DNA from 3 places in the Paenibacillus sp. FSL H7-0942 genome. Region 2 is predicted to be linked to each of the others. Evidence: riboswitches for the same ligand, from Rfam matches in the RefSeq annotation. Region 2 holds a riboswitch; each other region holds the start of a gene.
The links. Region 2 has a riboswitch for S-adenosylmethionine ahead of mmuP (S-methylmethionine permease). Riboswitches for the same ligand answer to the same signal wherever they lie in the genome.

Region 1: linked by a shared signal. The riboswitch ahead of MHI48_RS25225 (methionine ABC transporter ATP-binding protein) and the one ahead of mmuP (S-methylmethionine permease) in region 2 are both predicted to bind S-adenosylmethionine.
Region 3: linked by a shared signal. The riboswitch ahead of metA (homoserine O-succinyltransferase) and the one ahead of mmuP (S-methylmethionine permease) in region 2 are both predicted to bind S-adenosylmethionine.

What each region holds. Positions count from the first base shown of each region.
Region 1 covers NZ_CP150279.1:5,726,520-5,736,675, reverse strand. Annotated here, with positions in the region: gene MHI48_RS25245 (DUF2515 family protein) at 1-897, opposite strand, end outside; gene MHI48_RS25240 (thioredoxin family protein) at 1,039-1,383, shown strand; gene MHI48_RS25235 (heme A synthase) at 1,683-2,621, shown strand; gene MHI48_RS25230 (Cthe_2314 family HEPN domain-containing protein) at 2,785-3,501, shown strand; SAM riboswitch class I at 3,631-3,774, shown strand; gene MHI48_RS25225 (methionine ABC transporter ATP-binding protein) at 3,900-4,934, shown strand; gene MHI48_RS25220 (methionine ABC transporter permease) at 4,935-5,594, shown strand; gene MHI48_RS25215 (MetQ/NlpA family ABC transporter substrate-binding protein) at 5,669-6,508, shown strand; gene MHI48_RS25210 (DUF2167 domain-containing protein) at 6,627-7,586, opposite strand; gene MHI48_RS25205 (SDR family oxidoreductase) at 7,799-8,578, shown strand; gene MHI48_RS25200 (NifU family protein) at 8,717-8,962, opposite strand; gene MHI48_RS25195 (YuzB family protein) at 9,041-9,295, shown strand; gene MHI48_RS25190 (NAD(P)/FAD-dependent oxidoreductase) at 9,292-10,156, opposite strand, start outside.
Region 2 covers NZ_CP150279.1:6,055,962-6,066,117, reverse strand. Annotated here, with positions in the region: gene MHI48_RS26730 (YafY family protein) at 1-963, opposite strand, end outside; gene MHI48_RS26725 (VOC family protein) at 1,051-1,494, shown strand; gene MHI48_RS26720 (VOC family protein) at 1,723-2,247, shown strand; gene MHI48_RS26715 (PAS domain-containing methyl-accepting chemotaxis protein) at 2,738-3,643, shown strand; gene MHI48_RS26710 (spore germination protein) at 3,792-5,504, shown strand; gene MHI48_RS26705 (spore germination protein) at 5,544-6,644, shown strand; gene MHI48_RS26700 (Ger(x)C family spore germination protein) at 6,641-7,843, shown strand; SAM riboswitch class I at 7,914-8,015, shown strand; gene mmuP (S-methylmethionine permease) at 8,108-9,520, shown strand; gene mmuM (homocysteine S-methyltransferase) at 9,498-10,156, shown strand, end outside.
Region 3 covers NZ_CP150279.1:1,997,828-2,007,983, reverse strand. Annotated here, with positions in the region: gene MHI48_RS09155 (PLP-dependent transferase) at 1-874, opposite strand, end outside; gene metA (homoserine O-succinyltransferase) at 899-1,816, opposite strand; SAM riboswitch class I at 2,053-2,176, opposite strand; gene corA (magnesium/cobalt transporter CorA) at 2,628-3,563, shown strand; gene MHI48_RS09140 (HRDC domain-containing protein) at 3,634-4,635, opposite strand; gene MHI48_RS09135 (ROK family protein) at 4,813-5,691, opposite strand; gene MHI48_RS09130 (MOSC domain-containing protein) at 5,764-6,450, opposite strand; gene MHI48_RS09125 (phosphodiester glycosidase family protein) at 6,480-7,586, opposite strand; gene MHI48_RS09120 (5'-3' exonuclease H3TH domain-containing protein) at 7,592-8,485, opposite strand; gene MHI48_RS09115 (arsenate reductase family protein) at 8,625-8,990, opposite strand; gene MHI48_RS09110 (RluA family pseudouridine synthase) at 9,381-10,156, opposite strand, start outside.

The DNA.
Region 1 (10,156 bases), 330 kb from region 2:
TAGCCCTTTGCCAAACATGATTCGCTCATCCAGTTTGCCAAAATGTTCAATGACGCGTCCTGCGAGTCCTGCTCCCTGTCCAAGAGGAAAGACGATATGATTCAGACCGGCCAGATTATGCAGATGGAATGCGGGTTTGGAAAGTACTTCTTTTTGAAAATAAGGATGTTGCACCACCCGGCTCTCGATATAGTTCTGCTCATTAATAATTAATGCCACACTTAGCAGTGAACTGCATCGTTCCAGCCAAAAGCGTTCCCAAAACGGCGTCATAAACGCCGATACGTGAAAGTGCGACAAGAGATGGAAACAGCTACGTCCGATCCGGCGACTGTTCATATACAGCAGAAGCTGGGGATATGCATCCTGGAAAATGAGTGCATTGCACCGCTCCAGCAGCCGATACATATGCTCGCGATCGCTTTGATTCTGTAGATTATGCATTAAGTCACTCTGAAGATCTGTCATGTGATATCCACCATTGCGAGAGACCATATGGGCCAGCAGTGCCCAATGAAGTTCGGGATATTGCTCATAACATTCCAGATAGGCTGCCGTGCGGGTGATATTACTCCGATTATTCTCCTGAGTCAGTGTCTTAATCTCTTCCAGAATGATGCAATCTTCTTCGCAGACGAGTGCGCTTTGAACCTGGTCCGTGCGTGCAAAAGATTTGTTGCTGGCAGGTAACAAACGCTCCACCTCAGACTGTAAGGCAGCTGCCGTATCGGTATCCCACTCGATATCACGCAAAGGGTGACGAAGCTGTGCAGAAGCTTGCCATGCAGCCGGTTTGCCACGCCAGATTTCCCGGGCAGCACCCGGAATGGAACGGACCATCTGCAGGAGGGACCCGTGATGTTGTTCGCTGGAAGAATCGGTTCTGGTGGAAGTCATGATGTGACATCCTTTCATGATGTTCTGGGTTTATTTTCACAGACCATGTGGTTATTCTAAGTATGCGCTGATTATTTGACTTCCACTCGCCAATTTGCTTCACTTAGGGTAAGACAAGGTACAGAAAGGGAGATGAACCGAATGGAACAGATTACTTCCAAACCGGCTTTTGATGTAGCCATCCAATCCCCACGTTTGACGATTGCCGTATTCAAGGCAGACTGGTGTGGTGACTGCAAATACATCGATCCGTTTATGCCTGAGGTTGAAGAGAAATATGCACGTGAACTGACCTTGATTGAGGTTGACGTGGATCAGGTTGGAACCGTTAGTGAAGAGCAGAATATTCTTGGCATTCCAAGCTTTGTGGCGTATACAGATGGCCGCGAACTCGTACGGTATGTGAACAAGCTGCGCAAGTCGAGAGAAGAGATTGAGCAGTTCTTAGATCGAGCAGTTGAAGTGTACAACACGATCCATAAATGATAATAAAAGTATGACAGGTTCATGTTGTAAAAGGGTATAATAAAAAGAACGCCATTTCTCTTGAAATAGGGAAATGGCGTTTGTGTGTTCGACTTGTTCTATATAAGAAACGTTTCTGTACATATCCCCAATGACCTGTGGGTCATTATTTCACCAGACGTTAACATTTTGTCACAAAGCGCGACGTCAATGAACATTTTATCCGGTATAATGAATTTAGTTGTGAAATAAGTGTCAAAGTACCGAAACAAGCGGAGAATATTCTTCGCCATCTTAAACCAACAGCGGGTGAGAAAAAATTGAAACACTTAACTTTGTTTAAATGGTTAACCGTATTAACCTGTCTTGTCATGTTTCTGGCCACTTTTGGTGGAGGCATCGTAACCAAAACGGAATCAGGCCTTGGCTGTGGAACAGAATGGCCTTTATGTAACGGAAAACTCGTTCCCGCACATACTGTGGCTTCACTCATTGAATATTCCCATCGCGCTGTAAGTGCACTGGCTGGACTGTTGTCCATTGCCTCGTTTGTTGCTTTTCTGCGGTTTGGCAAGTCACGCCGTGACCTGCAATTGTTTTCTTTCTTAACTCTGGTATTTGTTATCGTCCAGGGAATCATGGGGGCTTTTGCCGTTGTCTTCTCCCAATCTTCAGCAGTCATGGCACTGCATTTTGGTTTTGCACTGATTGCTTTTGCCAGTTCTCTAATGATGGCGCTGGGCATAAGGCAGGAGGCCAAAGATGGCGGATTGGAGCGCCTGAATAAATACCCTCGGGTTAGCAAAAAATTCAGGAATCTGGTCTGGTTCTCCACCATTTACACATATCTCGTGGTATACACAGGTGCATTTGTGAGTCACACGGATTCTGCCGGCGGATGTTCTGGATTTCCGCTTTGTAACGGTCAGATTATTCCTGAGCTTTCGGGTGGGGTAGCGGTTGCTTTTGCTCACCGTGCAGCAGCTGCGTCGCTCGTGATTGTTATCGCAATCCTGGGTCATTTCGCTTACCGTAATCATCCGGACAACAAGGAAATGCGTACTCTGGGTGTGGTATCCGTTGTTCTTATTCTGATGCAAGTAGTCATTGGTATTTTCATGATGGTGACAATGAACCGTCCGGAAGTATACATGTTCGTAGCTCTTGCTCATATGCTGGATATCGCCATATTGTTCGGAGTCTTAACGTATATGAGTTTCCTGGTGTACAAGCTACATCGCCCGGCTAATCGTTTTTAAATATGAAAGTCCACCATCCAGTGATGTACATCATTGGACAGGTGGACTTTGTTTGATGTCAGAGGGATCAGGGCAACCTATGGCAAGCAGCAATTACACGGAATGAATGATGTTTCGTTTACGGTGATGAATTCTTGTTGATTTGGAAAAGAGGAGGTTAGATATGCTGCGAACGTTGTTGGGGGAAAAGCCACGTATAAACGAAGGTAAATTGAAGGCAGCGATGGACGCAATGGCGCATACGCTTGAGCTATTTCAACGACAAATGCATGTGGACCATGATCCCACGCATGACTATCGGAAACTGTATGTGTGGACTCAGGGACTCATCTCCTCACTGGATGAACTGGAGCAAAGCTGTTTCGCTGCTGCTCATTTTCGCAAAAAGGTCGTTGCAGGTTCAACGGATGATATGACGGCGACTGAAAAAGCCGAGTATGCACGTTATGTGTATTTCTACAAAGATGGCTTTATCCGCTGCTTTGCCATTCTGGATAAAGTCGGCACAGTATTAAATGAAATATTCCAGCTGAATACTTCCAATACCAAAGCGCATTTTTCTTATTTTACTGTGTTAAGGCAGTTCGACTATGCAAGGGAGCATCATGATCTTGCATTGCAATTAATACAGATCAAGGACTCTTATCGTGAGCCGATGAGCAAGTTGCGCAAGCGACGTAATATGGAAATTCACTACATGAACTCAGAAATGCACGATGACCTGTGGCAGTTACACCAGACCTTGCAAGGTAAAGTGAAATTGGAGGATCTGAATCAGCATGTGCAGGAAATGCGTCAGGGCGTGGATATGGTCTGTGAAACGTTAACAGCCTCTTATAGTTATATCAATAAAATATGGAAAAGAAATAATTCCCTTTGACAAATCGGAATACTTGGAATATACTGAGTTTCAATCGAATGTTACACGGATATAACTGATATTTCGGAAGTTACGTTCACATTATAAAGCATAAACTACATGAACTTATAAAATCCTACAACAACATATTTCTTATCGAGAGCGGCGGAGGGACAGGCCCGATGAAGCCCGGCAACCGATTTGTAACGACATGATACATGTATCATTCGCGTTATAGATGTTAGGTGCTAATTCCTACAAAATGGTGCAAGACACGATTTTGGCAGATGAGAAGGTATATTCTTTCACGTGAAGAGCCCTCTTTGTATCTGCAAAGGGCTCTTTTTTTGTACTTAAGGGGAGTTTTCCTTTAGATCGGGTAAAGATACATGTAGGTGGTTGGAAAGGGGCAAGTGCGATTGATTGAATTAAAAGGTTTAACGAAAACGTACGGCAAAGGGGCAAAATCTACAACAGCGTTATCCGAGCTGAATTTGAGCATCCAAAAGGGTGAAATCTACGGTGTGATTGGCCATTCCGGAGCGGGCAAAAGCACATTGATTCGCTGCATTAATTTGCTGGAACGGCCTACGGAGGGTGAGGTATGGGTCGACGGAATCAACCTGACTGAACTGAGCAAAACCGAATTGCAGCAACAGAGACGTAAGATCGGGATGATTTTTCAACACTTTAATCTGTTATCTTCGGCAACGGTATATGACAATGTAGCTTTTCCACTAAAGCTTGTGAATACACCCAAGGATGCCATTGATCGCAAAGTGAAGGAAATGCTTGCACTGGTTGGTCTGGAGCACCACAGCAGCAAATATCCGGCTCAATTATCGGGTGGCCAGAAACAACGTGTAGGGATTGCGAGAGCACTTGCAAGTGATCCAAATGTACTTCTCTGTGATGAGGCTACTTCGGCACTTGATCCGCAGACGACAAATTCAATCCTGAAGTTATTACTCGACATTAATGAAAAGTACAACCTAACGATTGTGCTGATCACACATGAGATGCATGTCATTCAGAACATCTGTGACAAGGTGGCTGTCATTCATCAAGGTGGCATTGTGGAACAAGGACCTGTAACAGACGTGTTCCTGAAGCCGCAGCATGCGATCACGCGGGACTTCATGATGCGTGACCATGAAGCTGGGCTTGCTCTGGAAGAGACCGCTCTGGCAAATGCAGGCGTTGAATTGCAGGCAGGTGCTGCTTCCAAACTTGTGAAGATATCCTTTCTGGGTAACAAAACGTATGAAGCGATTTTGTCTAGAACGGTACGTAAGACAGGCGTGGATTTTGCCATCCTGCAAGGTACAATCTCTACGATCAAACAGGTTCCTTATGGGCAGCTGACCGTTCGGTTCGAGGGTGATTCAAAAATGATTGATCGGACGATATCAGAATTAACCGCTGAGGGACTTGATGTGGAGGTGCTTCGTTAGATGGATTTTTCAACAGTTCGCTGGGAAGAGGTTGGTAAAGCCTCCATTGAGACACTGCAAATTTTGGGTGTATCAGGCTTGTTTACCGTTATCTTAGGTTTACCGCTCGGAGTACTGCTGTTCATGACAGCCCGATCTGCTTCGATTAAGTCACGGGCAGTGTACACTATACTATCCCTGATTGTGAATATTTTGCGCTCAGTCCCATTTATCATATTGATTGTTGCTCTTATTCCATTCACTCGTATACTCGTCGGTACAGCTACGGGGGTGCTCGGCGTTATACCTCCTTTGGTGATTTCAGCAGCTCCTTATTTTGCTCGTTTGGTGGAGACGACGTTGCGAGAAGTTGATCGTGGTGTCATTGAAGCGGCACAGTCGATGGGTGCATCGACCGGACAGATTGTAAGACGGGTGTTACTGCCTGAGGCACTGCCTGGACTGCTTGCTGGTATAACGATCACCATTGTTACGCTCGTCTCCTATACGGCGATGGCGGGCATGGTTGGCGGTGGAGGTCTGGGAACACTGGCAATCAACTATGGATACTTCCGTTATCAAAATGAAATTATGATCATATCCGTAGTGTCGATGATCATTCTAGTGCAAATTCTCCAGATGGCTGGAGATCGCTTGGTTACATTTTTCACCAGGAAATAACACATAGATAACATGATGGATATGCATTAATGCAGATGCCACATGACAAAATGATTAGAGAAGGGGTTTTACACATGAAAAAATGGTCTTTTGCTCTACTTAGTCTTATGTTGATTGCGGTTCTCGCAGCTTGCGGAAACAACAAGGACGCCGATAGCGGCGCAGACAATTCAGCAGGTGCACCTCGTACAGTTGAATTGAAAGTTGGAGCTTCACCTACACCACACGCAGAGATTCTGGAAAGCATCAAGCCTGAACTGGAAGCACAAGGTATCCGTCTGCAAGTCGTTACATTCAACGACTATGTTCAACCCAATCAGCAACTTGCTGACAAAAAATTGGATGCAAACTTCTTCCAGCACCAACCATATCTGGACACAGAGAATAAAGAACGTGGATTCAACCTCGTTTCTGTAACACCTGTTCATGTTGAACCTTTTGGTGGATACTCCAAAAAGATTAAGTCTTTGGATGAATTGGCAGACGGCGCAAAAGTAGCAATTCCAAATGACCCATCCAATGGTGGACGTGCTTTGTTGCTGCTTGCGAAGGAAGGTATCATTACGCTGAAAGACAACACAAATATTACATCTACGATTCAAGATATCACAGCCAATCCGAAGAACCTGGATATCATCGAGCTGGATGCAGCCATGATGCCTCGTCAATTGGATGAAGCGGATCTGGTATTTATCAACGCTAACTATGCGCTCGAAGCGAACCTGAATCCGGCGAATGATGCTTTGCTGATCGAAGATCTGCAAGGTAACCCATACGCAAACATCCTCGTTTCCCGTGAGGACAACAAGGATGCAGATGCAATCAAAAAACTGGCTGCTGCTTTGCACTCCGAAGAAGTGAAAACATTCATCAAAGAACGTTATAAAGGTGCAGTTGAACCTGCAACTGAATAATTCACAATATGTATGATGTGAAGCTATTAAGAATAAGCCGTATATCTCTTCTGAAGAGATATACGGCTTATTTTATGTTTCCTAATCTGTGCTGACGTGGGGATAAACAAGGGAAGGGTTAGGGCTTATCTTGTTTCTCCGCGTTGGATGGATGCCCAGATTGGAGGTAGTAGGATAATTCATTCTGATCAGCATACTGCTGTTCATCGGCTTCTTGCAGGTACGTCCTCTCGGAGGGAGAGAGTTTCTCTTCTTCTCCGTGTGAGCTTTTTATTTTGTATCTGATCCAACCGATCAACCCAAGGACGACAACGAGGATCAACGCCCATCCTTTTTTGAGCAAAAGAAGAGCACTGAATTTCTGGGAAGCCGTGTACCCGATCCCGCCCATCAGAAGACTGTTGAGCCCTATGGTGGATGTTTTGTCAGTCGAAGCATTGTACTCCTCGTAGGTGTATCCTGCATTGATGCTAAGCTTATGAAGTACGGTTTCCTCGAATGCCTGACGGCTCTGTTGAAAGTTGGCCGTATCTGTAACCAGAATGGCTGTGATGTACCCTTCGCGTGTCAGGAGTTTTACATTGTAATTGACCATGGCTTGCTGATCAGCATTCTTGAAACCAAGGGAGTAAACCAACTGATGTTTGGTACTGTCATATGCCGGTTCGATTTCCCACCCCGTTATGTACGTTCTATATTCAGGATCAAGTTCTCTGTTATCTTCTTCTGTGCCTCGGATATAACTGCTTAACAGCTCTTCGGCATTCAAATTTTGATCGTCATCATGGATATGACCTGTCTTCACGTACTCGAAAACTACATACCACGAGCCGAATTCGCTATTGCTGGTTAGGCTTCCGATTTCGTTCCCATTAGGCTTTCCATCACTGTTAAGTATCGATCGTTTGGTATTGGGCTTATCCAGATAGGAATGGCTTTCAGGGACTTCCAGGGTGGCCTTACCGTCCAGAGAGACAGATGCTGGTCCAGTAATCCAATCGTACTCATCAGGTGCTTGCTCATTCTCACTTGCCGCTGATACCTGTAAGGCACTAGAGATTGTGAATAAACTCAACATTAAAAGTGTAAGAAATGATATCCATCTTTTGTTCTTCATATTCATGTAGAGGTCCTTTCGGGTTATATCCTCGACAGTACCATAGGTGTTTGATTTCAATCAAGATATATTTGGAATTAAAGGTGGATAATCCCTTGTGGATAAGCGAGTTGTAGGAGGACGATAAATCTTTTATACTGGATAGTGACTGCTCTTTGAAGAGGGGGATGAACGTGAAGGGAAAGATTGCCCTCATAACGGGAAGTGCCAAAGGTCTTGGTAAAATGACGGCCCTCAGTCTGGCAGATCAAGGGTGCCATATTGCCCTGAACTATGTACACAGCAGAACAGAAGCTGAGGCTTTAAAGGCTCAGATTATAGCCAAGGGTGTGCGGTGCATTGCCATCCAGGCTGATATATCCAAGGTGGAAGATATCTCTTCATTGGTTGAGCAGGTGGAAGGTAAGCTGGGCAACATTGATATTTTGGTGAATAACGCAGGTCCATTTGTCCGTGAACGACGATTATTTGCGGATTATTCTGAAGCTGAGGTCCAGATGCTTGTGCAGGGAAATCTGTTGGGACCGATGTTACTGGATCAGCGTGTATTGCCAGAGATGAGACGCAAGCAATGGGGACGCATTATCCATTTTGGCTTCAGTCATGCTGGAGAAGCGAGATCTTGGCCTCATCGCGCCGTATATGCGGCTGCCAAGGTGGGTCTGGTTTCGTTCACAAAGACACTCGCGGTTGAAGAAGCCCCGTATGGAATTACGGTTAACATGGTATGTCCAGGTGACATTCGTGGTGCGAACAAAGAGAAAACGATTGATGAAATGGCAGGCATCATCGACGAGGAAACACCAAGAGGGCGTCCAGGCAGCGGTGAAGATATTGCACGAGTGATTACGTATCTGTGCCTTGATCATTCCGATTTTATAACAGGCAACATTATGGATGTATCTGGAGGACTTGATCCGATTCGTCCGACCATACAGCGTGAGGATACTTAAAAGGTGAATTGAAGGATTGTACGTGGAAACGGGTCAAGGTGACTGTGAACATGGACTCTCTGCATATGCACACAAAAAAAGAGCCCTCCGCTTCATGCGAAGCGAAAGGCTCTTGAGGTTTATTTCGTGAAGGATTGATTAGAATACTTGTACGACTTCTTGTACACCCTCAACTTCTTCGAGAAGGGCACGTTCAATCCCGGCTTTTAAGGTAATGGTGGAGCTTGGGCAACTGCCGCAGGCACCGACCAGTTTCAGCTTAATAATGCCGTCTTCCACGTCGACCAGTTCCACGTCACCGCCATCGCGTTGCAGAAACGGACGAAGTTTGTCAAGCACATCAATTACTTCATCATACATGGTGCTTTGTGCGTTTTCGCTCATTTTTTTCAACTCCTTTCCCCTATATTATATTACAAATGGCCACAAATTAAAATGGTCAAACAAAGCAGGTGAACCTATATGAGACCGATTATTGAATTTTGTGCCAATAATATGCATTTTGGCACAGATGAAGTCATGGATCAACTGGAAGAAAATCCAGACTATGACGTGATTGAATACGGCTGCCTCACCAACTGCGGCCAATGTTCTATGACTCCTTTTGCACTGGTGAATGGTGAAGTTGTCATCACGGACAAAGTGGAAGATCTATATAACGCCATTCTGGCCAAAATTGCCGAAGCCGATGTCTGGGACGAGCTCGATCTCGACTAACCGAGATGGCGCTTGGACATCCAGAGCACACCACTTTTCAAAATACGAGGTACACGTCCCATCATGGACGTTTTGCCCATCAGCCCAAACCCAGACTTCTTGCCGAGTGCACCCAGTGTGCCACGAAGCTTGAGTGGATGTGGATTGGGCTTTTCGCCTTTCCAGAGGGCATGCTGAATATGGGCGATCTGCTCACCCTGTACTTCCGCAGCTTGACCACTAGGTGCATAAGGTACACTGGCACAGTCACCAACGACATACACATCGGTATATTCCGGGATTTGGTAGTATTCATTCAGGACGACACGTCCTTGAGGGTCTTTGGTTACGTCCAGATCCTGTACCACTTTTACGGGCTGAATGCCTGCAGTCCACACGACAGCATCCGTTAGAATCTGTTCATCCCGGTTATAGATGGCGTTAGGTTCAACACGTGAAATGGCGATATGCCCGCGTGTCTCTACCTGATGTTCGTTGAACCATTCATGCACATACACGGATAGACGTTGCGGGAAAGCGGATAATACACGTTCACCACGATCCAAAATGCTGATGTTCAGATCCGGTCTGCTCTCACGAAGTTCGGCTGCTATCTCGACACCACTTAATCCGCCACCTACGATATGCACATTGCCATAGGCTTTGACTTCATTAAGGCGCAGGTAGGTCTCGCGTGTTTTGCTAAAGCTCTGAATGGTACAGCTGTAGTCTTCGGCGCCTGGTGTGTTGTGGAAACGGTCTGTACAACCAAGTCCAATGACAAGTTTGTCGTACACGAGCGGGTCTTGGCCTTCAAATTCAATCTGACGCTGTTCCAGGTCAATCGAAGTAACTTCTCCATAACGGTAAGTGACTTTATCG
Region 2 (10,156 bases):
ATGATCCAACAAGTCCAGATAGTACTGCCTTAATGCTTTCTGTAAGATGACGGGCTCCATAATCTTAATCGATTTACCATAGCCTGCAAGATATCTCACTATGAAATCAAGCTCGTGAGGTTCATATGAACCGACAAGATACATGTGTCCCATCTTCTCGGTGATCTGCATAGATGGAAAATGTTCTTGCTGGAATAGTTCCATCCCGGCTTCGTCCATAAGGCATTTGAATGGAATTGCTTGTTCCGATGGTTTCCATAGAGATTGGGCATCCTGTGAATAGAGTTCCTTTACATGAGTTAAAGGTTCAATCTCCGTTGTTTCGGCTGAAATGATACGGTCGCAGCGGAATACACGATACGCTTGTTTATGCAGATCATAGGCCTGACAATACCAATAACCTTTCCTGGCATAGAGCGCGATGGGTTGAATGGTGCGGATATTGGTGTTTGTAGAAGATGGCCTTTGATCAGAGGATCTACGCTGATTAGCGTACGTAATCTGGATCACTATATTCTGAACAGCAGCCATCAACAGAAACTCCAAATGTGCACTGTCGCGGATCTGCTCGGTATGTTGGAAGTAAACCCGGTGTTGGATGTTCTCAATATCCTGTCGTTGCTTGTCGGATAACGCGCTCATAAATTTCTCATGAATGGTCCGGAAAGAGACTTGAAAGGGTAAGCTGGAGAAGCTGCGGAGAGCCTGCATCGCAAAATAAAGGGCATGAAGCTCCCCCGTATTAAACGAAATGGGAGGCAGCTGCATCTGTTGCAGCAGTCGATATCCGCCGTAGCGTCCATATTCGACATAGATGGGCGCACCTAACTCTTCCAATGAAGCGATATCTCTTAACGCGGTTCGTTTGGATATCTGGAACTCCTGCATGAGATCTTGCAGGGTGAACTGTTGTTTTTGATTAATAAAGCGTAGCATCTGGTTCATACGTTCTGATTTTTTCATATCAAACCCTCTTAATGGTGCCATGGATTGGCACCTTTCGTTGTTATAGTGATAAGTGTAATTCAATAGGAACAAGGAGGCAATATAATGAATTTTGAAGTGATACCATTTTTGTCGATGAACGGGGATGCGGCGGCAGCCATTGCTTTTTATGAGGAGTTTCTGGACGCCAAGGTGATATTCAAGAAAAGTTATAAAGAGATGAAGGAGATGAACCCAGGTTTCGAGTACCCTGCCGGTCAAGATGAGTATATTACACATTCGGTGCTGGAGATTGGGGTTAACAAAGTCATGATTGCGGAAGAAGCAATGGACACGGAGAGAGCATGGCAGCTGGGGAACAGCACGTCACTATGTATTCAATCCAAGGATAAAGATACCATCGATCAACTGTATCATTCTCTGATGCAACATGAGGGTGTGAAGATACTGGTACCGTATGAACAAAATGAATTCAGCCCAGGATACGGTATTGTACGGGACCCATTTGGCATTGCGATTCAGCTATGTGTCACTGTACACGATTTTTAAAATGAGTTCAGGCCCCCGGTTAAGCACTCGGTATGTAAACCTGTAACTAACTTAAAAACATCAAAAAAAGAAGAGCCATGGATATCATGCGCTCTTCTTTCTTCGGTTTCAATACAAGGTTGTTCGAGCAACCGATGGTTATAGCGGACCCCTTTTCGTGTAAATCATATAGGTACGGATGTCGCTGTGTACAAGCAAGTTCAATGGGTAAAGGAAAGAAGGGATAACATGATTACGAGAGGAATTGACCATATTGGAATAACTGTACCGGACATGGAGCAGGCGACACTATTTCTACAACAGGCGTTTGGAGCTCAACTTGCCTATGACCATATAACGCCGGATGATCCCCCACAGGAAGGACCCGAGGCAGAGCTTAAATTAGGACTGCGTTCAGGAGCAAAGGTTATTCATATTCGGATGTTATCGCTCGGGGAGAGCGCCAGTATAGAGTTATTTCAGTACGCGAATACAGCGCAATCGGAGCCAGTTAGGGCATCAGATTACGGATTGCAACATATGGCGTTGTATGTGGACGATATGCAAGAAGCTGCACTACACTTCGAGGAAGCGGGCGGGGTGTTGCTAACAGAGCCTGGGGCGTTGACCGGTCATATTGAAGGTGGGGAAGGCAATCAGTTTGTGTATGGAAGAGCACCTTGGGGGATGCTGATCGAGCTGATCTCCTATCCTGCGGGCATTCAGTATCCGAATCACAGTGAAACGAAGCGCTGGACACCACGAAAAAAATAATAAAGATGAGACTGGATAAGAAACAGGACGATGCACGACAAATCGTTCTGTTTTTCTTGTATATAGGGGTTAAACGGTTATTAAAAAACAGAAATTATGTTACAAATACGTTACAAATACAGAAGTGTATACCTCTTTGCCTTATGTTACGATACGTACTAGTAGATACAGAGATATTTTACGGATAAGATAAGTTATAACGTCTCTTTTCTGGACGATGAACATGCTCCGAAAGTATTTTGATGGAAGCCTTTTATCCAGGATTTTGAAGAAGCATTGAAACGAAGGAACAACTATATATTTTGACTGAACAGGGTTGCAATAAAAATAAATGACAACAGGTGATCCAAAATGCTGCAAATCGGGTATCCATAGTAGAGCCATCTAGAACCTGATGGATACATATGTTGTTATGATCGTTTTTGCTAGTTAAATAAAGGCTGTCTATTATGGAATGAACTGTGGGGGTTATCAAGTGTCTATATTAGATATGGAAAAGAAAGATGTTGTCACCGATGCAATGGTCATCAAGTCGATGGAGAAAAGTCTTGCTATCATTCGATTTGATCTGGATCGCCGGGTAACCTACGTGAATGAAGTCTTTGCCCAGACGATGGGATATACGGTAGATGAGATGTACGGCATGAAGCATCAGCAACTGTGCTTCGGTCAATTTGCAAATACTCCGGAATATGATGCTTTTTGGAATAGCATATTTAATGGTGTCAGCTTTCAGGACAAGGTTGAACGCAAGGATGCAAAGGGGAATTCCGTATGGCTTGAGGCGACATATATGCCGGTGTACGATGAGACAAATCAGAAGATACTGGGTGTATCCAAAATCGCCACCAACATTACCAACCGTCAGAACAACATTTCGGTCGTAGTGAATGAGCTGAAAACGATGTCCCATGAACTGAATGGGCAGGCAGATGTAGGCATTGAACGGAGCCAGGAATTAATGTCCAGTATCTCCTATATCTCAGAGGTGTCAACTTCTAACCGTGCAACGTTGACCCATCTGCAGGAACAGGCCGGATCGATTCAGGGCGTGGTACGAACGATACGCGAGATTTCGTCTCAGACGCAACTGCTCGCGTTGAATGCTGCCATTGAGGCTGCACATGCAGGAGAATACGGACGAGGATTTGATATCGTGGCCAAGGAAGTTAAGAAACTATCTGCAATGGTGGAGAGTTCGATTAATGAGATTCGTGATAGCGTGACTGGAATAACCAAGGAGATTGGTAATATCACGGGTGGTACCAAAAAAGTAGAAGAATATGTGGAGCAGAGCCAGAAGCAGATTGAGATCGCATTGAATGATTTTACAGCAATTGCTGCTTCAGCTCACTTGTTGGATGCCAAAGCGGAGCATGTGACCAGAATCGTATAACAATATATAGTAATAGCGGTTCCTTGCACAGGAACCGTTTTTTTGTCGTTCAGTACTCAAAAAAACGGGAATTATTGTGATCAAACGGGGACACAATACTTGGGAATACCTGCAGCTATGTCATGCAGAGAAATGTTGGGGTGGGAACATGTGGTCAACAATTGTATCCTACGTGCCGGATTGGTCCATATGGATTCAGGCATTCTTGGTCTTCATCATTCCAATTGGTATTACATTGAGCATGCGCTGGATCAATGCTGCCATTAAGCGCGGAAGCTTCTCTCGTTCCAAGCCATCGTCCATATCCTCGAAGGATATCTCGCCAGCAGCCAAAGGGCAGGGTGAAGGGACCGAAACAGGCCACTATGCCAATATTAAATTAACCGAAAAGTACAGCATAAATCTGACGAGTGTGAAAGAAAGCTTTGGACTCAATGCAGACGTGCATATTCGGGAATTTATTATTAGGGGAACGAATACACGGGCTGCGGTCATTTATACCGAAGGCCTGGTAGATCAGGACTTAGTTGATGATCACTTGATTACACCGTTGATGTTCGAAGGTGTTCCTCTACTTAAGCAGGAGGGTTTCCTTCATCCAGACAACGCACACTTACTGTCGGCATATCTGCAAGATCAATTACTTCCTGTCAGTCTGGTTGAGGAGACGAAGTCCCTCCAAGAACTCGCAGTTGGTGTGTTGTTTGGGAAAAATGCACTGCTGGTTGATGGTTTGCCAGGTGCTTTATTAATTGGAGCTCATAAGATCAAAACAAGAGGTATGAATGAACCCTTGTCAGAGGGATTGCTTCGTGGGCCTCGTATTGGTTTTACAGAGCAATTAAGCGATAATACAGGCATTTTACGTCGTTATGGAAGTGATCAGAGCCTGTTTATTAAGAAGTATGAAGTGGGTTCACGGATCAAAAAAGATTTGGCGATAGCCTATATTCAGGATATTGCCGATCCAAATCTCGTTGCAGAAGTATGCAAGCGAATCGAAGAGATGGATATGGATTCAATGCTCGAATCAGGTTATGTGGAACAACTCATCGAAGATAATACACTGAGTCCTTTTCAGCAGGTACTGAATACAGAAAGACCTGACCGGGTGATGGGTGCCCTTCTGGAAGGCCGAGTGGCAATTTTGTTGGATGGAACGCCATTTGTATTAATTGTACCGGTGACCTTTAGCATGTTGCTTCAGTCTCCAGAGGACTATTATGAACGCTGGATTCCCGGAACATTTTTGCGAGTGCTGCGTTTTATGGCCGCGATGCTGGCATTGCTTGCTCCTGCGCTCTATATCTCGTTTATCTCGTTCCATCCGGGTCTTATTCCAACCAAGCTGGTATTGACGATTATTGAAACGCGTACCGGAGTGCCATTCCCCTCGATTATTGAGGTACTCATCATGGAGCTTTCAATTGAAATCTTGAGGGAGGCCGGGATACGCTTGCCCAAACCGATTGCGCCAGCGATGGGTATCGTTGGAGGTCTGATTATTGGCCAAGCAGCGGTGCAAGCGGGAATAATAAGCCAATTTCTGGTCATTGTCGTTGCGGTAACAGCCATCTCTTCCTTTACGATTCCGGTCTATAGTGCGGGATTAACGCTAAGGATTCTACGATTTGCCGCTATGTTCAGCGCAGCCGTACTTGGATTGTTTGGCGTGGTTATGTTCTTTCTGCTTGTGTGTACACATCTGGCACGACTCTCAAGCTTTGGCGTACCTTATGTTGCACCAGCCGTTCCTTATCACATGAATGAATGGAAGGATTTTGTTATCCGTGCACCGCTAAATATGATGAGAATGCGTCCCAAAATGACTAATCCGATAGATGATGATCGGAAAAAATAAATGGAATTCCATCTACTGAAGGTCTGGAGGTGAACTAAAGTGAATGGCTCCCAAGGAAAGCTAACCACGACACAGGCTGTTGTAATTATTGTCAATTACATGCTTGGTGCCGGGATATTGACGTTACCTCGAACGACCAGCAAAGCTGTCGGAACACCGGATGTCTGGATTTCCATTATCCTATCTGGATTCATTATCATAGGTGTCGGAATAATTCTGGTTACCCTGTGTCGCAGATTTCCAGAGAAAACCGTCTTCCAGTTCACCCGTGAGATTACGGGCAGCTGGATTGCTTACATACTGGGATTGTCTATGATTATGTATTTCATAGTTATTGCCGCATTCGAAATCAGAGTTATGGCTGAAGTGACTGGGATGTATCTGCTCGAACGCACCCCCACCTGGGCGATTGTGATGGTCTTCATGTGGATCGGTGTATATATGATTTCAGGCGGGCTTGGCGTTATCGTACGCGTGTTTGAGATCATCCTTCCAATTACGATTATTATATTTGTGATTGAAATTTTGCTTAGTAATCAGCTATTCGAAATTGGCAATCTGAGACCCGTACTCGGTGATGGGGTCATGCCGGTTTTCCAAGGGTTGAAGCCTTCACTATTATCTTATACAGGCTATGAGGTGATGTTAATCATGACTGCCTATATGAAAAATCCGAAGAAGAGCAATAAAGCGATGACCTGGGGGATACTCATATCCACTATTATCTACTTGATCACGGTGGTGATGGTTATAGGGAGTTTATCGCTCGATGGCATTAAAACTCGAACCTGGCCAACGCTGGATTTGGTAAGAAGCTTCGAAATTCAGGGTCTGATATTTGAGCGTTTTGAATCCTTATTACTGGTCATCTGGATTATGCAAATCTTTTCGACTACAGCAATTACACATTACTGCGCTTCGGTGGGTATTCGTGATTTGTTTCGTTCCAAAAAAATCAAAGGCATCATGTACGGCCTGCTTCCGTTCATTTATCTGACAGCAATGATACCCAAAACAGTGGATGATACTTTTGCACTAGGAGATATGCTGGGCAATGTGTCCGTATTTTTGTTTGGCATTTTACCTCTGGTACTACTGTTGTTAAGTCTGATTCGCAAAAAAGGAGGCAAGCATGCATGATTACATTCCGTATGTTGTTACGCTTAGCCACTGTATTATGCATTCTCTTAACGATATCCGGATGTTGGAGCAGTCGGGAGATAGAGGATCTAAGTGTCTATGTCGGTCTTGGAATTGATATCGGTAAAGAGACGGAATTTGAGGAGAACATCGCCAATCAGGGAGGAGGGTACTCCAAGCAGAACAATTTGACGGCCACGGTACAGATTGCTCCCGGTAATTCCAGCAGTCAAAAGAGCCAACAATCCGGTTCGCCTGCTTCTGGTAAAACGTCCTATTCCAATGAACAGCTTACCGGAGATTCCTTGCTGCAAATCTTTCGTCAGTTTGCACTGAGACGAGATCATCCGCTCATCGGACATCATCTGAAGGTTATCGTTGTGTCCAAGGATATCGCCAAAAAGTATGGTTTGGACCAGCTGCTGGATTTTGTACTTCGGGATAACGATATTCGTCCTAACTGTCTGGTGTTGATTAGCCATCATCGCGCTGTTGATGTACTGACTTCAGATGATCCTTCCCGGATTCCAGCATTTTATCTTACAGGTATTACCGGTAATTCATACTTGTCCAATAAAATCCTGGACCCCGTTCTACTCTCCAAATTAGATGCTCAAATGCAATCCGGTTCCAGCTTTTTGCTCCAGAATGTACTGAACTTCAATGGAGAGGACAAGTTCTCCGGTGCCAGTATCTTTGATGGGAAAACAACAAAATTCATCGGGGAACTCAGCCAAACGGATCTAGAAGGGCTATCTTGGCTCAGACCTAAAGAAAAAGGAGGTATCTTGAAGACATACAATAAAGAGGGGTTCACTGTTGTATATGAAATGAAGAAGAAAAAAACAACAATAATTCCAAAAGTGGTTGGCGATGATATTTCATTCCATGTGAAAACTGAATCCGAAGGCTGGTTGATGGAGGATTGGCGTGCTCCCGAGGAAGAGGAAAAAGGTGCGTATCTCAGTGAATTGGAAAAAGAATTTGCTGAACTTGCCAAACAACAGATTCGACAGTTGTTATACAAACTGCAGCATACCTATAAAGTAGATGTTGCGGATTTTCGGGATAGCTTGCGTATTAAAGAACCTAAAACATGGAAAAAAGTCAAAGACGATTGGGATAAAATTTTTAGCACCGTGCCGATCACCTATGAGGTAAAGACCACCATCACGAATCCGGGGTCTTCCACCGAATAGCGAGGTGTGCCATATATTATTTAATTGTTGACACATTCATGATAGATCGCTATATTAGTAAAAAATCATTTTCTTATCCAGAGAGGTGGAGGGACTGGCCCTTAGAAACCTCAGCAACAGATCTGAAGGATACTGTGCTAATTCCAGCGGGTGAAAGCCTGATAGATAGGAGCGTTTGTTTTTATTTGTCAGTAACGGCGCACTCTTTAGGCAGAGTGGGTCTTTTTTGTTTTTTCTGGATGAAGAAGTAGGGGAGCAGCAGGTATGGAGAACAACAACGACAAAGGGCATTTTCAGCGGAAAATGCAGGCACGGCATGTGGTCATGCTCTCTCTCGGAGGAGTCATTGGAACGGGATTATTCCTCAGCTCAGGTTACACCATTCAGCAGGCGGGACCACTGGGAACCATTCTGTCCTATCTGATTGGAGCCATCGTTGTATATCTGGTGATGCTCTGTCTTGGTGAACTGTCTGTTCATATGCCAGAGACGGGAGCATTTCATAGTTATGCAGCCAAATATATCGGACCGGCAACAGGTTACACGGTGGCTTGGTTATACTGGTTAACCTGGACTGTTGCGCTTGGCTCCGAATTCACAGCCGCCGGATTGCTTATGCAGCGCTGGTTCCCATCGGTAAACGTATGGATATGGAGCGCGGTTTTTGCACTGATGATCTTTCTGTTTAACGCTCTAACGGTGAAATTTTTTGCGGAATCCGAGTTCTGGTTCTCATCTGTAAAAGTAGTGACTATCGTAATCTTCATTATTATCGGTGGCGCAGCCATGTTTGGGTTCATTCCCATGGCGGATTCTGAACCGGCTCCATTTCTATCGAATATTACCGCATCCGGGTGGTTCCCTCATGGGGCTACAGCGATATTGATGACCATGCTTGCTGTAAACTTTGCCTTCTCAGGCACCGAGTTAATCGGCATTGCCGCCGGTGAGACGGAGAACCCGGAAAAGACGATACCAAAGGCTATTCATACAACGCTGTGGCGTTTGGTTATTTTCTTCATCGGAACGATTATTATCTTGTCGGCCTTGCTGCCCATGTCGGATGCCAGTGTACTGGAAAGTCCGTTTGTAGCGGTAATGGAGCGGGTGGGTGTACCCTATGCAGCAGACATTATGAACTTTGTTATTCTGACGGCGATTCTCTCTGCTGCCAATTCAGGCCTGTATGCATCTTCACGTATGCTCTGGTCTCTGGCTGACAAAAGAACGATCTCTCCGTGGTTTGCCAAATTGACCAAAAGCGGAGTACCGCTGAATGCACTTCTGATTAGTATGGTGGGTGGTGCGCTGGCCTTGCTGTCCAGCATCATTGCGCCAGGTACCGTGTATATTACACTGGTTTCCATTTCAGGTCTGGCTGTCGTTGCAGTATGGATGAGTATCAGTGCCTCCCAATACATGTTCCGCAGACAATATATCCGGGAAGGACATGCGGTCAAAGATCTGGTCTACCGCACACCACTGTATCCGGTGGTACCAATTGTTTCATTTATATTATGCCTGGCTTCATGCATAGGTATTGCCTTTGACCCGACACAGCGAATTGCGCTGTATTGTGGGGTTCCGTTTATCGCAGTATGTTACGCTGCTTATTATCTGACAGAACGTGTGAATAAGAAAAGAGGACAAGTACATGACGCAAGAACAACAGACTAACCCCATAGAACAGATCCTTCGTGAACATCCGGTCATGATTCTGGATGGAGCGTTGGCTACGGAACTCGAACAGCATGGATGTGATCTCGATGATCCACTATGGTCTGCTCGTGTGTTGCTTGAGAATCCGGATGTTATTGTTCAGGTCCATGCAGATTATTTTCGAGCAGGAGCCGACTGTGCGATTACATCCAGTTATCAGGCGACGGTGGATGGTTTCCGTAAGAGAGGGATCGATGAACAGTCAGCACTGGAGCTGATCCGGAAGACGGTGGAACTGGCTGTACAGGCGAGAGATGACGTGTGGGCAGAAGTGCAGAGTAGTTTAGTAGGGAGAGAAAGCTCGACAGGTCAGCTTGTAGAAGCTCCTTCGGTACGTTCCGAGAACGTAGAGAATGAGGAGCATATAACAGATCGTACAGTAGATCGGGAAGGAGACAGTTTTCGTCCACGTCCAATTATTGCCGGGTCCGTTGGTCCGTACGGCGCCTATCTGGCGGATGGTTCAGAGTATGTGGGACATTACGGCGTGTCGGATGAGACGCTGGCCGCATTTCACCGTCCACGTATGGCGGCGCTGCTTGAAGCGGGTGCTGATATTCTGGCGTTTGAGACGATTCCTTCCCTGCAGGAAGC
Region 3 (10,156 bases), 3.0 Mb from region 2:
GTATCTCATACCCCGGATGATCAGATAGACCTGGATGATACACTTCAACCACCGCTGGGTGCTCAAGCAAGTATTTAGCAATAGTAAGTGCATTGTGCTCATGACGCTCCATGCGAAGAGCCAGCGTTTTCATACCTTTCATCAACTGGTAGGAGTCACTTGGAGATAATACCGCTCCAATGGAATTATGCAGGAACGCCATCTCAGCAGATAACGCCTCACCTTTGGTAATAATTAGTCCGGCGAGCACATCATTATGTCCGCCCAGATATTTGGTAGCGCTATGAATGATGATATCGGCACCCAGTTCAATCGGACGTTGGAAAAATGGAGTCAACAACGTGTTGTCAACAATGGTCAACAGGTTGTAACTTTTCGCCCAGGAAGCAACGGCTTCCACATCGGTGATCATCATCAGTGGGTTGGTTGGTGTCTCAATAAATACAGCTTTTGTATTCGGTTGACGAACCTTCTCCAGTGCTGCCAGGTCATTCGTGTCCACATAACTTGCAGTTACGCCGAAACGGGACAGAATACGTTCCAGCAGACGATAGGTTCCACCATACAGATCCAGCGATACAATCAGATGATCCCCTTGACCAAACATGGCGAAGATCGTTTGCAGCGCGGCCATTCCCGAGCTACAGGCAAACCCTGCATCACCGGACTCCAGCGCTGCGGCGGCTTCTTCCAATACTTTACGGGTTGGATTAGTCGTACGAATATAATCAAACCCCGTGCTTTGTCCAAGCTTCGGGTGGCGAAACGCAGTGGATTGATAGATCGGAAAGTTAATGGCGCCTGTTACCGGTTCATTAATGGACCCAATTTGTGCTAAGCGGCTTTCGATTTTCAACTTGTTGTTGTCTTCCATTGCTGCATCCTCCTGTAATCTCGATTAGATTTGCGGGCCAATATCGTAAGGTGTTTCTTGATACACATAGTAATTGAGCCAGTTAGAGAATAATAAGTTGGCATGAGCGCGCCAAGTAGCTGGTGGCACACGAGAAGGGTCGTCATTCGGATAATAATGCCTAGGCAATGCGATATCCAAACCTTTGGCTGCATCCCGGTCATACTCCCACTTTAATGAGAACGGGTCATACTCGGCATGTCCTGTGGCAAAAATCTGTTTGCCGTCTTTGGTAGCAACCAGGAAGATCCCCGCTTCCTCAGATTCAGCCAAAATCTCTAAATTCTCATTCTTTTCAATATCTTCGCGTCTCACTTCCGTATGACGGGAATGTGGAACGTTGAATACTTCATCGAATCCACGCAACAATGGAACATGTGGTTTATTGATGGTATGTGGGAAAACGCCAAAACACTTTTCATCAAGTGCAACCTTGGGTACGTCAAAATGATGGTATAAACCTGCCTGGGAAGCCCAACATATGTGGAGGGTTGAAGTCACATTGGTTTTAGTCCATTCGAAGATCTCCTGGATTTCATTCCAATAGTTCACGTCTTCGAAATCCATCTGTTCCACCGGGGCACCCGTAATAATCATTCCATCGAAACGGCGGTGCTCAATCTCATCGAAGGTTTTATAGAACAGATCCAAATACTCCTGAGACGTATTCTTCGACGTATGGGATTTGGGATGTACGAGAACGACATCCACCTGAATAGGCGTGTTTCCCACCAGACGAAGCAATTGTGTTTCGGTCGTTTCCTTTGTGGGCATCAGGTTTAATATAGCGATACGGAGTGGACGAATATCCTGCTGATATGCAGAAGTTTCATCCATGACGAAGATATTCTCTCCTTCAAGTACTTCTTTTGCTGGTAGAGTATCGGGTATTTTGATTGGCATAGTAAGTCTAACTCCTCCTTGTGCATAGATAGATGCAGCCACCCTTGGCTTGATGTCTTCACATCAATACAGTTATAGACTGCCTTGAGCTTGTAAAAACATTGAATTGCTCTTTCATCCAACGTTACAAACAACCTCAAGTTCCTTAGCGAAAATCACTGCTGAGAAGTCGGGGCATATGACAAAGACCTTCCTCGGATTTCGAGAAAGGTCATATGTAAAATAGATATGCGCCTCTCTCATCTCTCAGTTACAACAGTGCCACCTGACACTTAGTCGCTGCAAGAATTAGCACCGTGCGGTATACCGCCGGTTGCCGGGTTTCATCGGGCCAGTCCCTCCACCTACTCTTGATAAGATTTCGCTGTATTAGATTGTAATTAAATCTGGTTCACCGTCTACTTTATTACATTAATGCCCTCACGTCAAGTTGCAGTTCGATGTCTGCTTCCCAGATCGGAACCGTTCATCATCCGTTGTCATACACTGCCTCAGGGCGCGAAATAGACACATTTTTGCGCTTGAAAGCACCTTGTACCAGCGGTATACTAAACAAGGTGTTATAAACCCTTATGTGAGAGGTGACATATTAAATGGATGGCGACCCGAGGCCTGACTGGCAGCCGAATTCCGACAAACTGCATAAAGAATTAACATCAGCATGCCGGCAGCGGGACGTGACTTCCGTTTGATTATATAGTGAACGCAGCCCTGATCTCCAGGCTCCGCTGCCGACCGGCTGATTTGTTCTTTTTGCGCCCATAATGATAATATCCGCCAAGTTGGCGGGTGCAGAAGGAGTAGATTAACGATGAAAATCCGGTTGGTAAACAACGGTGTATTTATTCCGGTGGACGACATTCAGCAGGCGCTGACTCCACCAGCGGAAGGATTTTACTGGATTGATGCAGACATAGACGATTTGGCGGTACTTCAGCCGCTGTTCTTGATGCATGATCTGGCTGTGGAAGACTGTCTTAGTGACGAAGAACAACGTCCGAAGATTGAAATTTATGAGAACCATTATTTTATTGTGATTAATAGCATCCGTTTTGATGATGAAGAGATATTTCTACGTGCGGTCAACTTATTCCTCGGCAGACATTTCATTATTAGTGTTACCAAGCACAAGGTCAGCGAATTGCGCACACTGAAACCCATCCTGTGGGAACAGGAAATCAGTACACCGGATCGTCTGCTGTATTTGCTGGTTGACTTGATTGTTGATAATTATTTCACCGTAGGTGACCGAATTGAAGCACGGATCGAGAAGCTTGAGGAAGACATTCTGATGCACACCAAAAAGTCACATCTGAATGAAATTATCGGGCTACGCAGTGAGATTCTGTGGCTGAAAAAAGTCCTTGGACCTCAGAAAGAGGTCATTAACACCTTGAATAAAAAAGATCTGCGTCTCATCGATGATCAACTGCAAAAGTATTTCAGTGACATCTATGAGAATGCTGTAAAAATATCTGAAACCTTTGAGACTTATCGCGACCTGATGGGCAACTTGCGAGAAGCCTACCAATCCAGTATTGCGAACCGGGCGAATGAGATCATGCGTGTATTTACCGCCATTACCACGGTCTTCATGCCGCTGACGGTCATTACCGGTATATACGGCATGAACTTTACGAACATGCCAGAGCTTAACTGGAAATACAGCTATTTTGTTGTGATTGGCCTAATGGTTACCCTGGGCCTGAGCATGTTCTTCATTTTCCGCAAGAAAGACTGGGTATGAACTCGTATGAAATAACAAAGACGAAGCGCTCCTCCGGGAGAAACGCCTCGTCTTTTTTCATTTCTGATTATTAACCAACATTCTTCTCTGTCTCTGCGTGCCGACGGAAGCGGATTCGAATCATGCGCAGTCTTTCATAGACCTGCTCCAGACTTCCTCCATCGGGTTTCTCTCCTCCATACACCTTATGTAATACTGGCTTCAGGAACGTATCTCCCAGCTCCTCATACGCACTCCATACGGCCTCTTGTTCGTTCTCTGGCATCACTGCCAGCTCCACATCAAGAAGACAATCGGTGTCATAACCTTCGTGATCCAGTGCCTCTAACAGCTCAACCAACTCGCGTCGGGATAATCCAGATCGATTAACAATCTCCTCTAATGTATACCCTTCCTTCATGCCTTCAAGCACCTGCTTACGCGTGGTAAACTTATCAAGTTCCTGCTTGTACTTCTGCTCTCTTTGCTTGTATAACCAGCTCTCATACTCTTCTTCCTTCAGCGCCGTGTATACCCAGTCCAGCGGGAATGTCGTTGAACGCTCCAACCCGTTTGTAATCTCCATCCATTCCGCACCATACTCGGTTGCTTTGCTCTCCCCTACGCCCGGCAGTTGCATCAGTTCATCCAGCGATTGCGGAACAAAGGCACTGATCAAACGCAGCAGACGATTCGTTGCAATAAAATACGGTGCCTTCCGGTCAGACACAGCTCTCTTCCTGCGCCATGTGCACAGATCCGTATATAACTGCTCATTGCCGTATAACTCACTGTAACAATGGAGCCGCTGTCCACCATAACTGCGTGACTTCAGATCATCATTCTCGTGAAATAACCCCTGCAACTGCGGTCGGTACCCCTCACTCATCTGTATGGCAAGCTGATGACGGTAAATATGAAGCAGCTCCTCCCAAGAAGTCCCTTCATACCAGATGCTGTCCTCACGCTCTCCTTCCTCGTAGCGACTCCATCCCAGCTGCCAACTATCTTCCTCTTCCCCAATCCATAACTGTGCATACTCTGCATTCTGATCTGACATTCTGGACAATCTGTTCATGAAAATGACTTCCATTTTCGTTCCCTCCCTTTGAATATTCAGCTTATACGAGTTAGAGATACTACCTATAGGCAGCACAAAAAAAACACCCCTCCTGCAAAATCCATGCAAGAGAGGTGCTTCCTCATTAACCGTACTATGCTGTTTCCCATATCATACCACAATGGTAAAATTCGTCAATCCCTTAATGACCTACTTATTCAATGCCAACTTGGCAAGCGCCAGTGAACCACACAGACCCGCATTGTCACCAAGTCCTGGTGAAACAACATACTGGTCAATGTCGGATTGAAGTGCCGGATGCTGAACGTATCCAGCCAGCAACTCCTGCAGTTTGCTACGAACCATCGGGAACAGGTGCTCCTGCTTCATTACTCCGCCACCCATGACAATTTTCTGCGGAGAGAGAATCAGAACATAGTTCATCAGGGCGTGTGCCAGGTAATGTGCTTCGATCTCCCAAGCTTTATGATCTGCAGGCAGTTCATAAGCCGGTTGCTCCCAACGTTTGTTAATGGCCGGTCCTGCTGCAAGGCCTTCGAGGCAGTCACCATGATACGGACAGAAACCCTCGTATGTATCCTCCGGATGTCTGCGTACAATGATATGTCCCATCTCTGGATGTGACAATCCATGGACCATTTTACCGCCAACCACAGCACCTGCACCAATACCTGTACCCACAGTGATATACAGACAGCTCTCAAGACCTTGTGCAGCGCCCCAGGTTGCTTCTCCAAGTGCCGCACCATTCACATCCGTATCAAATGTCATCGGCACATCAAAATGCTCCTTGAGCTTGCCAATCACGTTATACTGTCCCCAATGTGGTTTAGGTGTTGTTGTGATATAGCCATATGTTGGGCTTCCTTCAATCGGATCAATCGGACCGAATGAACCTACACCCAGAGCTTCAATGCCTTTGCCTTCAAAAAATGAAATCACTTGAGCCATGGTCTCTTCCGGTGTTGTTGTTGGAAAACTTACGCGTTCCAGAACTTCTCCGTTTTCTGTGCCAATACCACATACAAATTTGGTTCCGCCTGCTTCAATTGCGCCTAAGATCGTCATGTTAGTCACACTCCCAAGTTAGTTTAAAAAGGAATTCGAATTGCTTTACTTGATGACACGATAATTACCCTGCTACTTGTTCTCCAGCTTTGACAATCGTTTCATTAACGTTTGCCTCCAGCTGTCTGACAGCGCAGGAATGGCCAGCAACGCCTGAATACCTTCGACATTTTCTTTCCCCTGATGCATGATTCGATTGGCTTCAAGAACCGTCATTGAGGCTGGATCGGTGCTGATCCGTCGAAATATCGATGAAGGCCTTACCTCACCTTCTTGCAGTACACGAAAGTAAAAGCCGGTATATCCACTCTCCTGAAAATAAACAGGCAGCTCCTTATAGTCATACCTCGCACCCAGCTTGAAGCAAGGTTGTCTGGGCTGACTGACCTGCACTGTGGCTTCGCCCAACTCGTACACATCACCAATCCGTACGTCTTCTTCGGCACAGCCTTCAACTGTCAGATTTTCTCCACAAGCTCCCCAATCCAGCTTGCGATCCATCAGTTGTTCCAGCGCCGGATAACGACTGTAATCGTATACACAAACGGCTTTGTCAGGGCCGCCATGATGCACCAGATCCGCCTGCGCGTCCCCTGTCATTCCAGTGAATGACAGGAAAACCGCGTCGGATACAGGATGTTTCACAATGCCGCTCAGCACTTCACGCTTCTGTCCAGGGAGCGGCTGCGGCAGTCCTACATTAATGGCCAGAACAGCTGTATTGCCCTCCCCTGGCTTTCGATCAGATGTGAGTGTCATTTGCGTCTACCTCCCATAATCACTTTCTTTTAACGCACAGAGCCGCCAAATACGAGTGTATTACTCAAGAGCCGGCCTGGTGAAGTCAGCATTTTGCCCCCGGCATACATACCTGAGGATGCACCACCATCCAGATTCATGGCCTGTTTGGCACCAAGCTTCTGCATCACCGCTGCCCACTCCTTGATTGTTGCTCCGGAAACGGTAGCCAGCATAACAGAACCATCCGCCATGATCGCGATACCACTTCTGGCTCCGGAAGCGTTAAGAATCTTGGCATCCTTGAAACCTTCGCTCGTCGGATTGACAGCTACCTTGCCGTCTTTCACCAGACGTGGCCCTGCTCCCACAGCAGTCACTACATCTTGCCAAGGAATCTCTTTGCCTGCTGCGTTCGTATACTTATAATTCATTTCTACGGTCGAACCAACGGTGAAACGATCCGAAGAAGACTTCTGGTTACCTGTGAAGACCAGTACCGAGCCATTCTTAGGAATCGCTACATTTGTATTAGGCACTTTTTTGGTCACGATACCTTTCTCCATAACAACCGCAGTGCCACCTTTGAACCCGACTGTGGCACCTCGTTCAGGCGTATACAGCATCGTAATGCTTGCGTTCGCTGAAGGTGTTCGATTAATAAAGGTCGCATACCAACTGCGTGATTTACCTTTTGTATCCGTTACTTTACCTGTCAAACTCACCTGAAGTGAATCCATGATCGCCGAGCCGTCTTCCTTAAATCCGATGGATGTTCCGTATCTTCCAATATGTATGACCTTACCATTTGCTATTAACATACCGTATGGATCTGGTGCTCCGTTATATGCTTCAAAAAATGCTCCGTTAATGGCTGCTTGCGCACCATAGGCTTTCACAATCGATGGCAATGTTGCCGTCTGACCAACTTGCTTCTTCGCGAGTCCCACGGTAACCGGTGTTCCCTTTGGAATCGAAACGGTCTGTACGGTAAAATTACGTCCTGCTGCTTTTACTTTCTGTACTTTGGTGCTAATTGCTGCTTTGGCATCCACTGTCTGTGGTGCACTTACTGCTCCCGAAAGAATTACGGGCAAGGCCAGGACGAGGGCCATAGCCCCTGTCCACCACTTTTTACCTGTTCGTACGTTCTGCATGTTGCTCACCCTATTGCCACTCCCATCCAAGAGCCAAGGCTCTTCATCTCAAGTTGTTCAAACTTGTCCATCACCATATCCGGATCAAGACGCAATTCACAGATATCCAGCGCACAGGCAACCGGAACAGCACAATGAATCTCTGCCAGTTTGCGGGACAGATGAAGCATGTCCAGATCATTCTCAATCTTGTTACGCACCGAAGGGGTCAGTTTATCCATGTTGCTCAGAATCCCTTCAATGGAGCCGTATTCCTGTACAAGCTTCAACGCTGTTTTCTCACCAATCCCCCGTACTCCGGGATAATTATCGCTGGCATCTCCCATCAGACCCTTCATGTCAATCACTTGACGAGGTGTCAGTTGTTTCTCTGCCATGAGCGTTTCAGGGTTGTACACCATGTAGTTGCCATGGCCTTTTTTCATAATAATGATACTTGTGCGGTCATTGATCAGTTGCAACATGTCGTGGTCACCCGTCAGTACCATAACATTCATATCGGTCTCTTCGGTATAATACTTCGCAAGCGTCCCGATGCAATCGTCGGCTTCGAATCCTTGTGCACCTATATTCGGAATACCCAGGCTATCCATGACTTCACGAATCAGAGCAAACTGGGGAATCAGGTCATCCGGAGCTTCAGCTCGGTTGCCTTTGTAAGCTGCATATTCTTCACCGCGGAACGTCTTACCGCCCATATCCCAACAACATACGACATGACTTGGCCCAAAAGTCTGAACCGCATCCCAGAAATAACGGATAAATCCGTAGACTGCGTTGGTAGGCAACCCTGCCTTTGTACGTCTGATATATCCGCTTGCAGATGTCGCATAAAAAGCACGGAACAACACCGCCATACCGTCTACCAGCAACAAAGTAGGTTCATTACGTTGATTCACTTGAATTTGTTCTCTCCTATCTAAATCTAGCATATAAAATATCGAAACTAATTCTATCATTATAGCATAGTTCCGCCAACCATCGTTCAGCCAAAAAAGCCCTGAATTTTGAACAATTCAAGGCTGATATTCAGCGCGTTTATGCGTTATTCCATTCCTGCTCGTACGTTTCTTCCTTGAATCCAACCGTCACCTTTTCTCCATCCGTAACGATCGGACGTTTGATCAGACGACCATTGGAAGCCAATAAACGAATCTGTTCATCAGCTGACATTCCCGGAAGTTTGTCCTTCAGTTGTTGTTCTTTGTACACTTCCCCACTCGTATTAAAGAACTTTTTCACTTCCAGTCCACTCTTTTGGATGAGTTCTGTTAGTTCAGATTCTGAAGGCGGTGAGTCAAAAATAGGGATTAACTCCAGCTCATGTCCTTGAGCTTCAAGCCATTTTACAGCTTTGCGGCATGTGCCGCATTTGGCATATTGATATACTTTTAAGTTACTCATGTATGTGTTCCTCCTCTGCTCCGGTTTCGACTTCTCGCTTCCCTTGGTTTGCTTCGCAAATCCAAAAGTCGCTCCAAATCGATACCATCGCCATGTAATTTTACTGACTTTTGCGAATGAGATCAAAACACATTCGCTATATTTTTTTGGGTCAAAATCTCACAACTTTTGTATCCTTAAAAGCTTTTGAAATTTGAATTCTTGAAATATTTAACATCAAATTGGTAAACATCAATACATTAAACCATAATGATTAGCCTACGGCATGTTGTTCGGGTGCATTAAGCATCCCTCACAAGGGTAAGACAAACAGCGTTGAACTCCAAACAGGACAGGCCGTGCAGGAAACTGCGATACGAGGTGCAGATCTAAGGGACTCGTCGCAGCTTCCTACAGTTCTTCTCTGGGAGCTGCCTCATCATTCAAACGTTGCTCCAGCGCGGCCATATCTGCTGGAAAAGGAGCTTGGAACGTTATGCGTTCCTTTAGAATTGGATGTTCAAACGTCAGCTCACAAGCGTGTAATGCCTGGCGTTCGATCCAGCTGTCCCGTTCTTCTCGAACAGCCATGGTCTGCTCATCGATCTCATGCACAGGTAGTGTCTTGTACATTCGATCACCTATCAACGGGCAGCCGATGGACGTCATATGTACCCTGATCTGATGGGTTCTGCCACTTTCCAGCTTGAGGCTTATCGCACTGGCGCTGCCCCCTGACCAACGTGTTACGGTCGTGTACAACGTTCTTGCAGCGTAGCCATCAGGTGTTACGATTCGGCGGTGTGGCTCTTCAGGATCGCGATCGATCGGGCCATCTACTGCCCCCTGTTCCGGGACAGGACTGCCGTGCACAAGTGCAATATATTTCTTGTCCACTGTTCCTGCAATCATCTGTTCAGAGACATGTTGATGGACATAAGGGTTCTTGGCTATGGCGAGAACACCTGACGTTTCCTGATCAAGGCGATGAATCGGTCTAAACCGAAAGCGCTCGCCCTTGGTTTTCCAGTAATGAACAACGCCATTTGCCAAAGTACCTGTATAATGTCCATGTGTCGGATGAACGATGATGCCCGCATCCTTGTTGACAATAAGCAAGTGCTCATCTTCATACAGAACGGTAAATGGAATAGGCTCGGGCAAAATATCATCCGATTCCTCTTGCT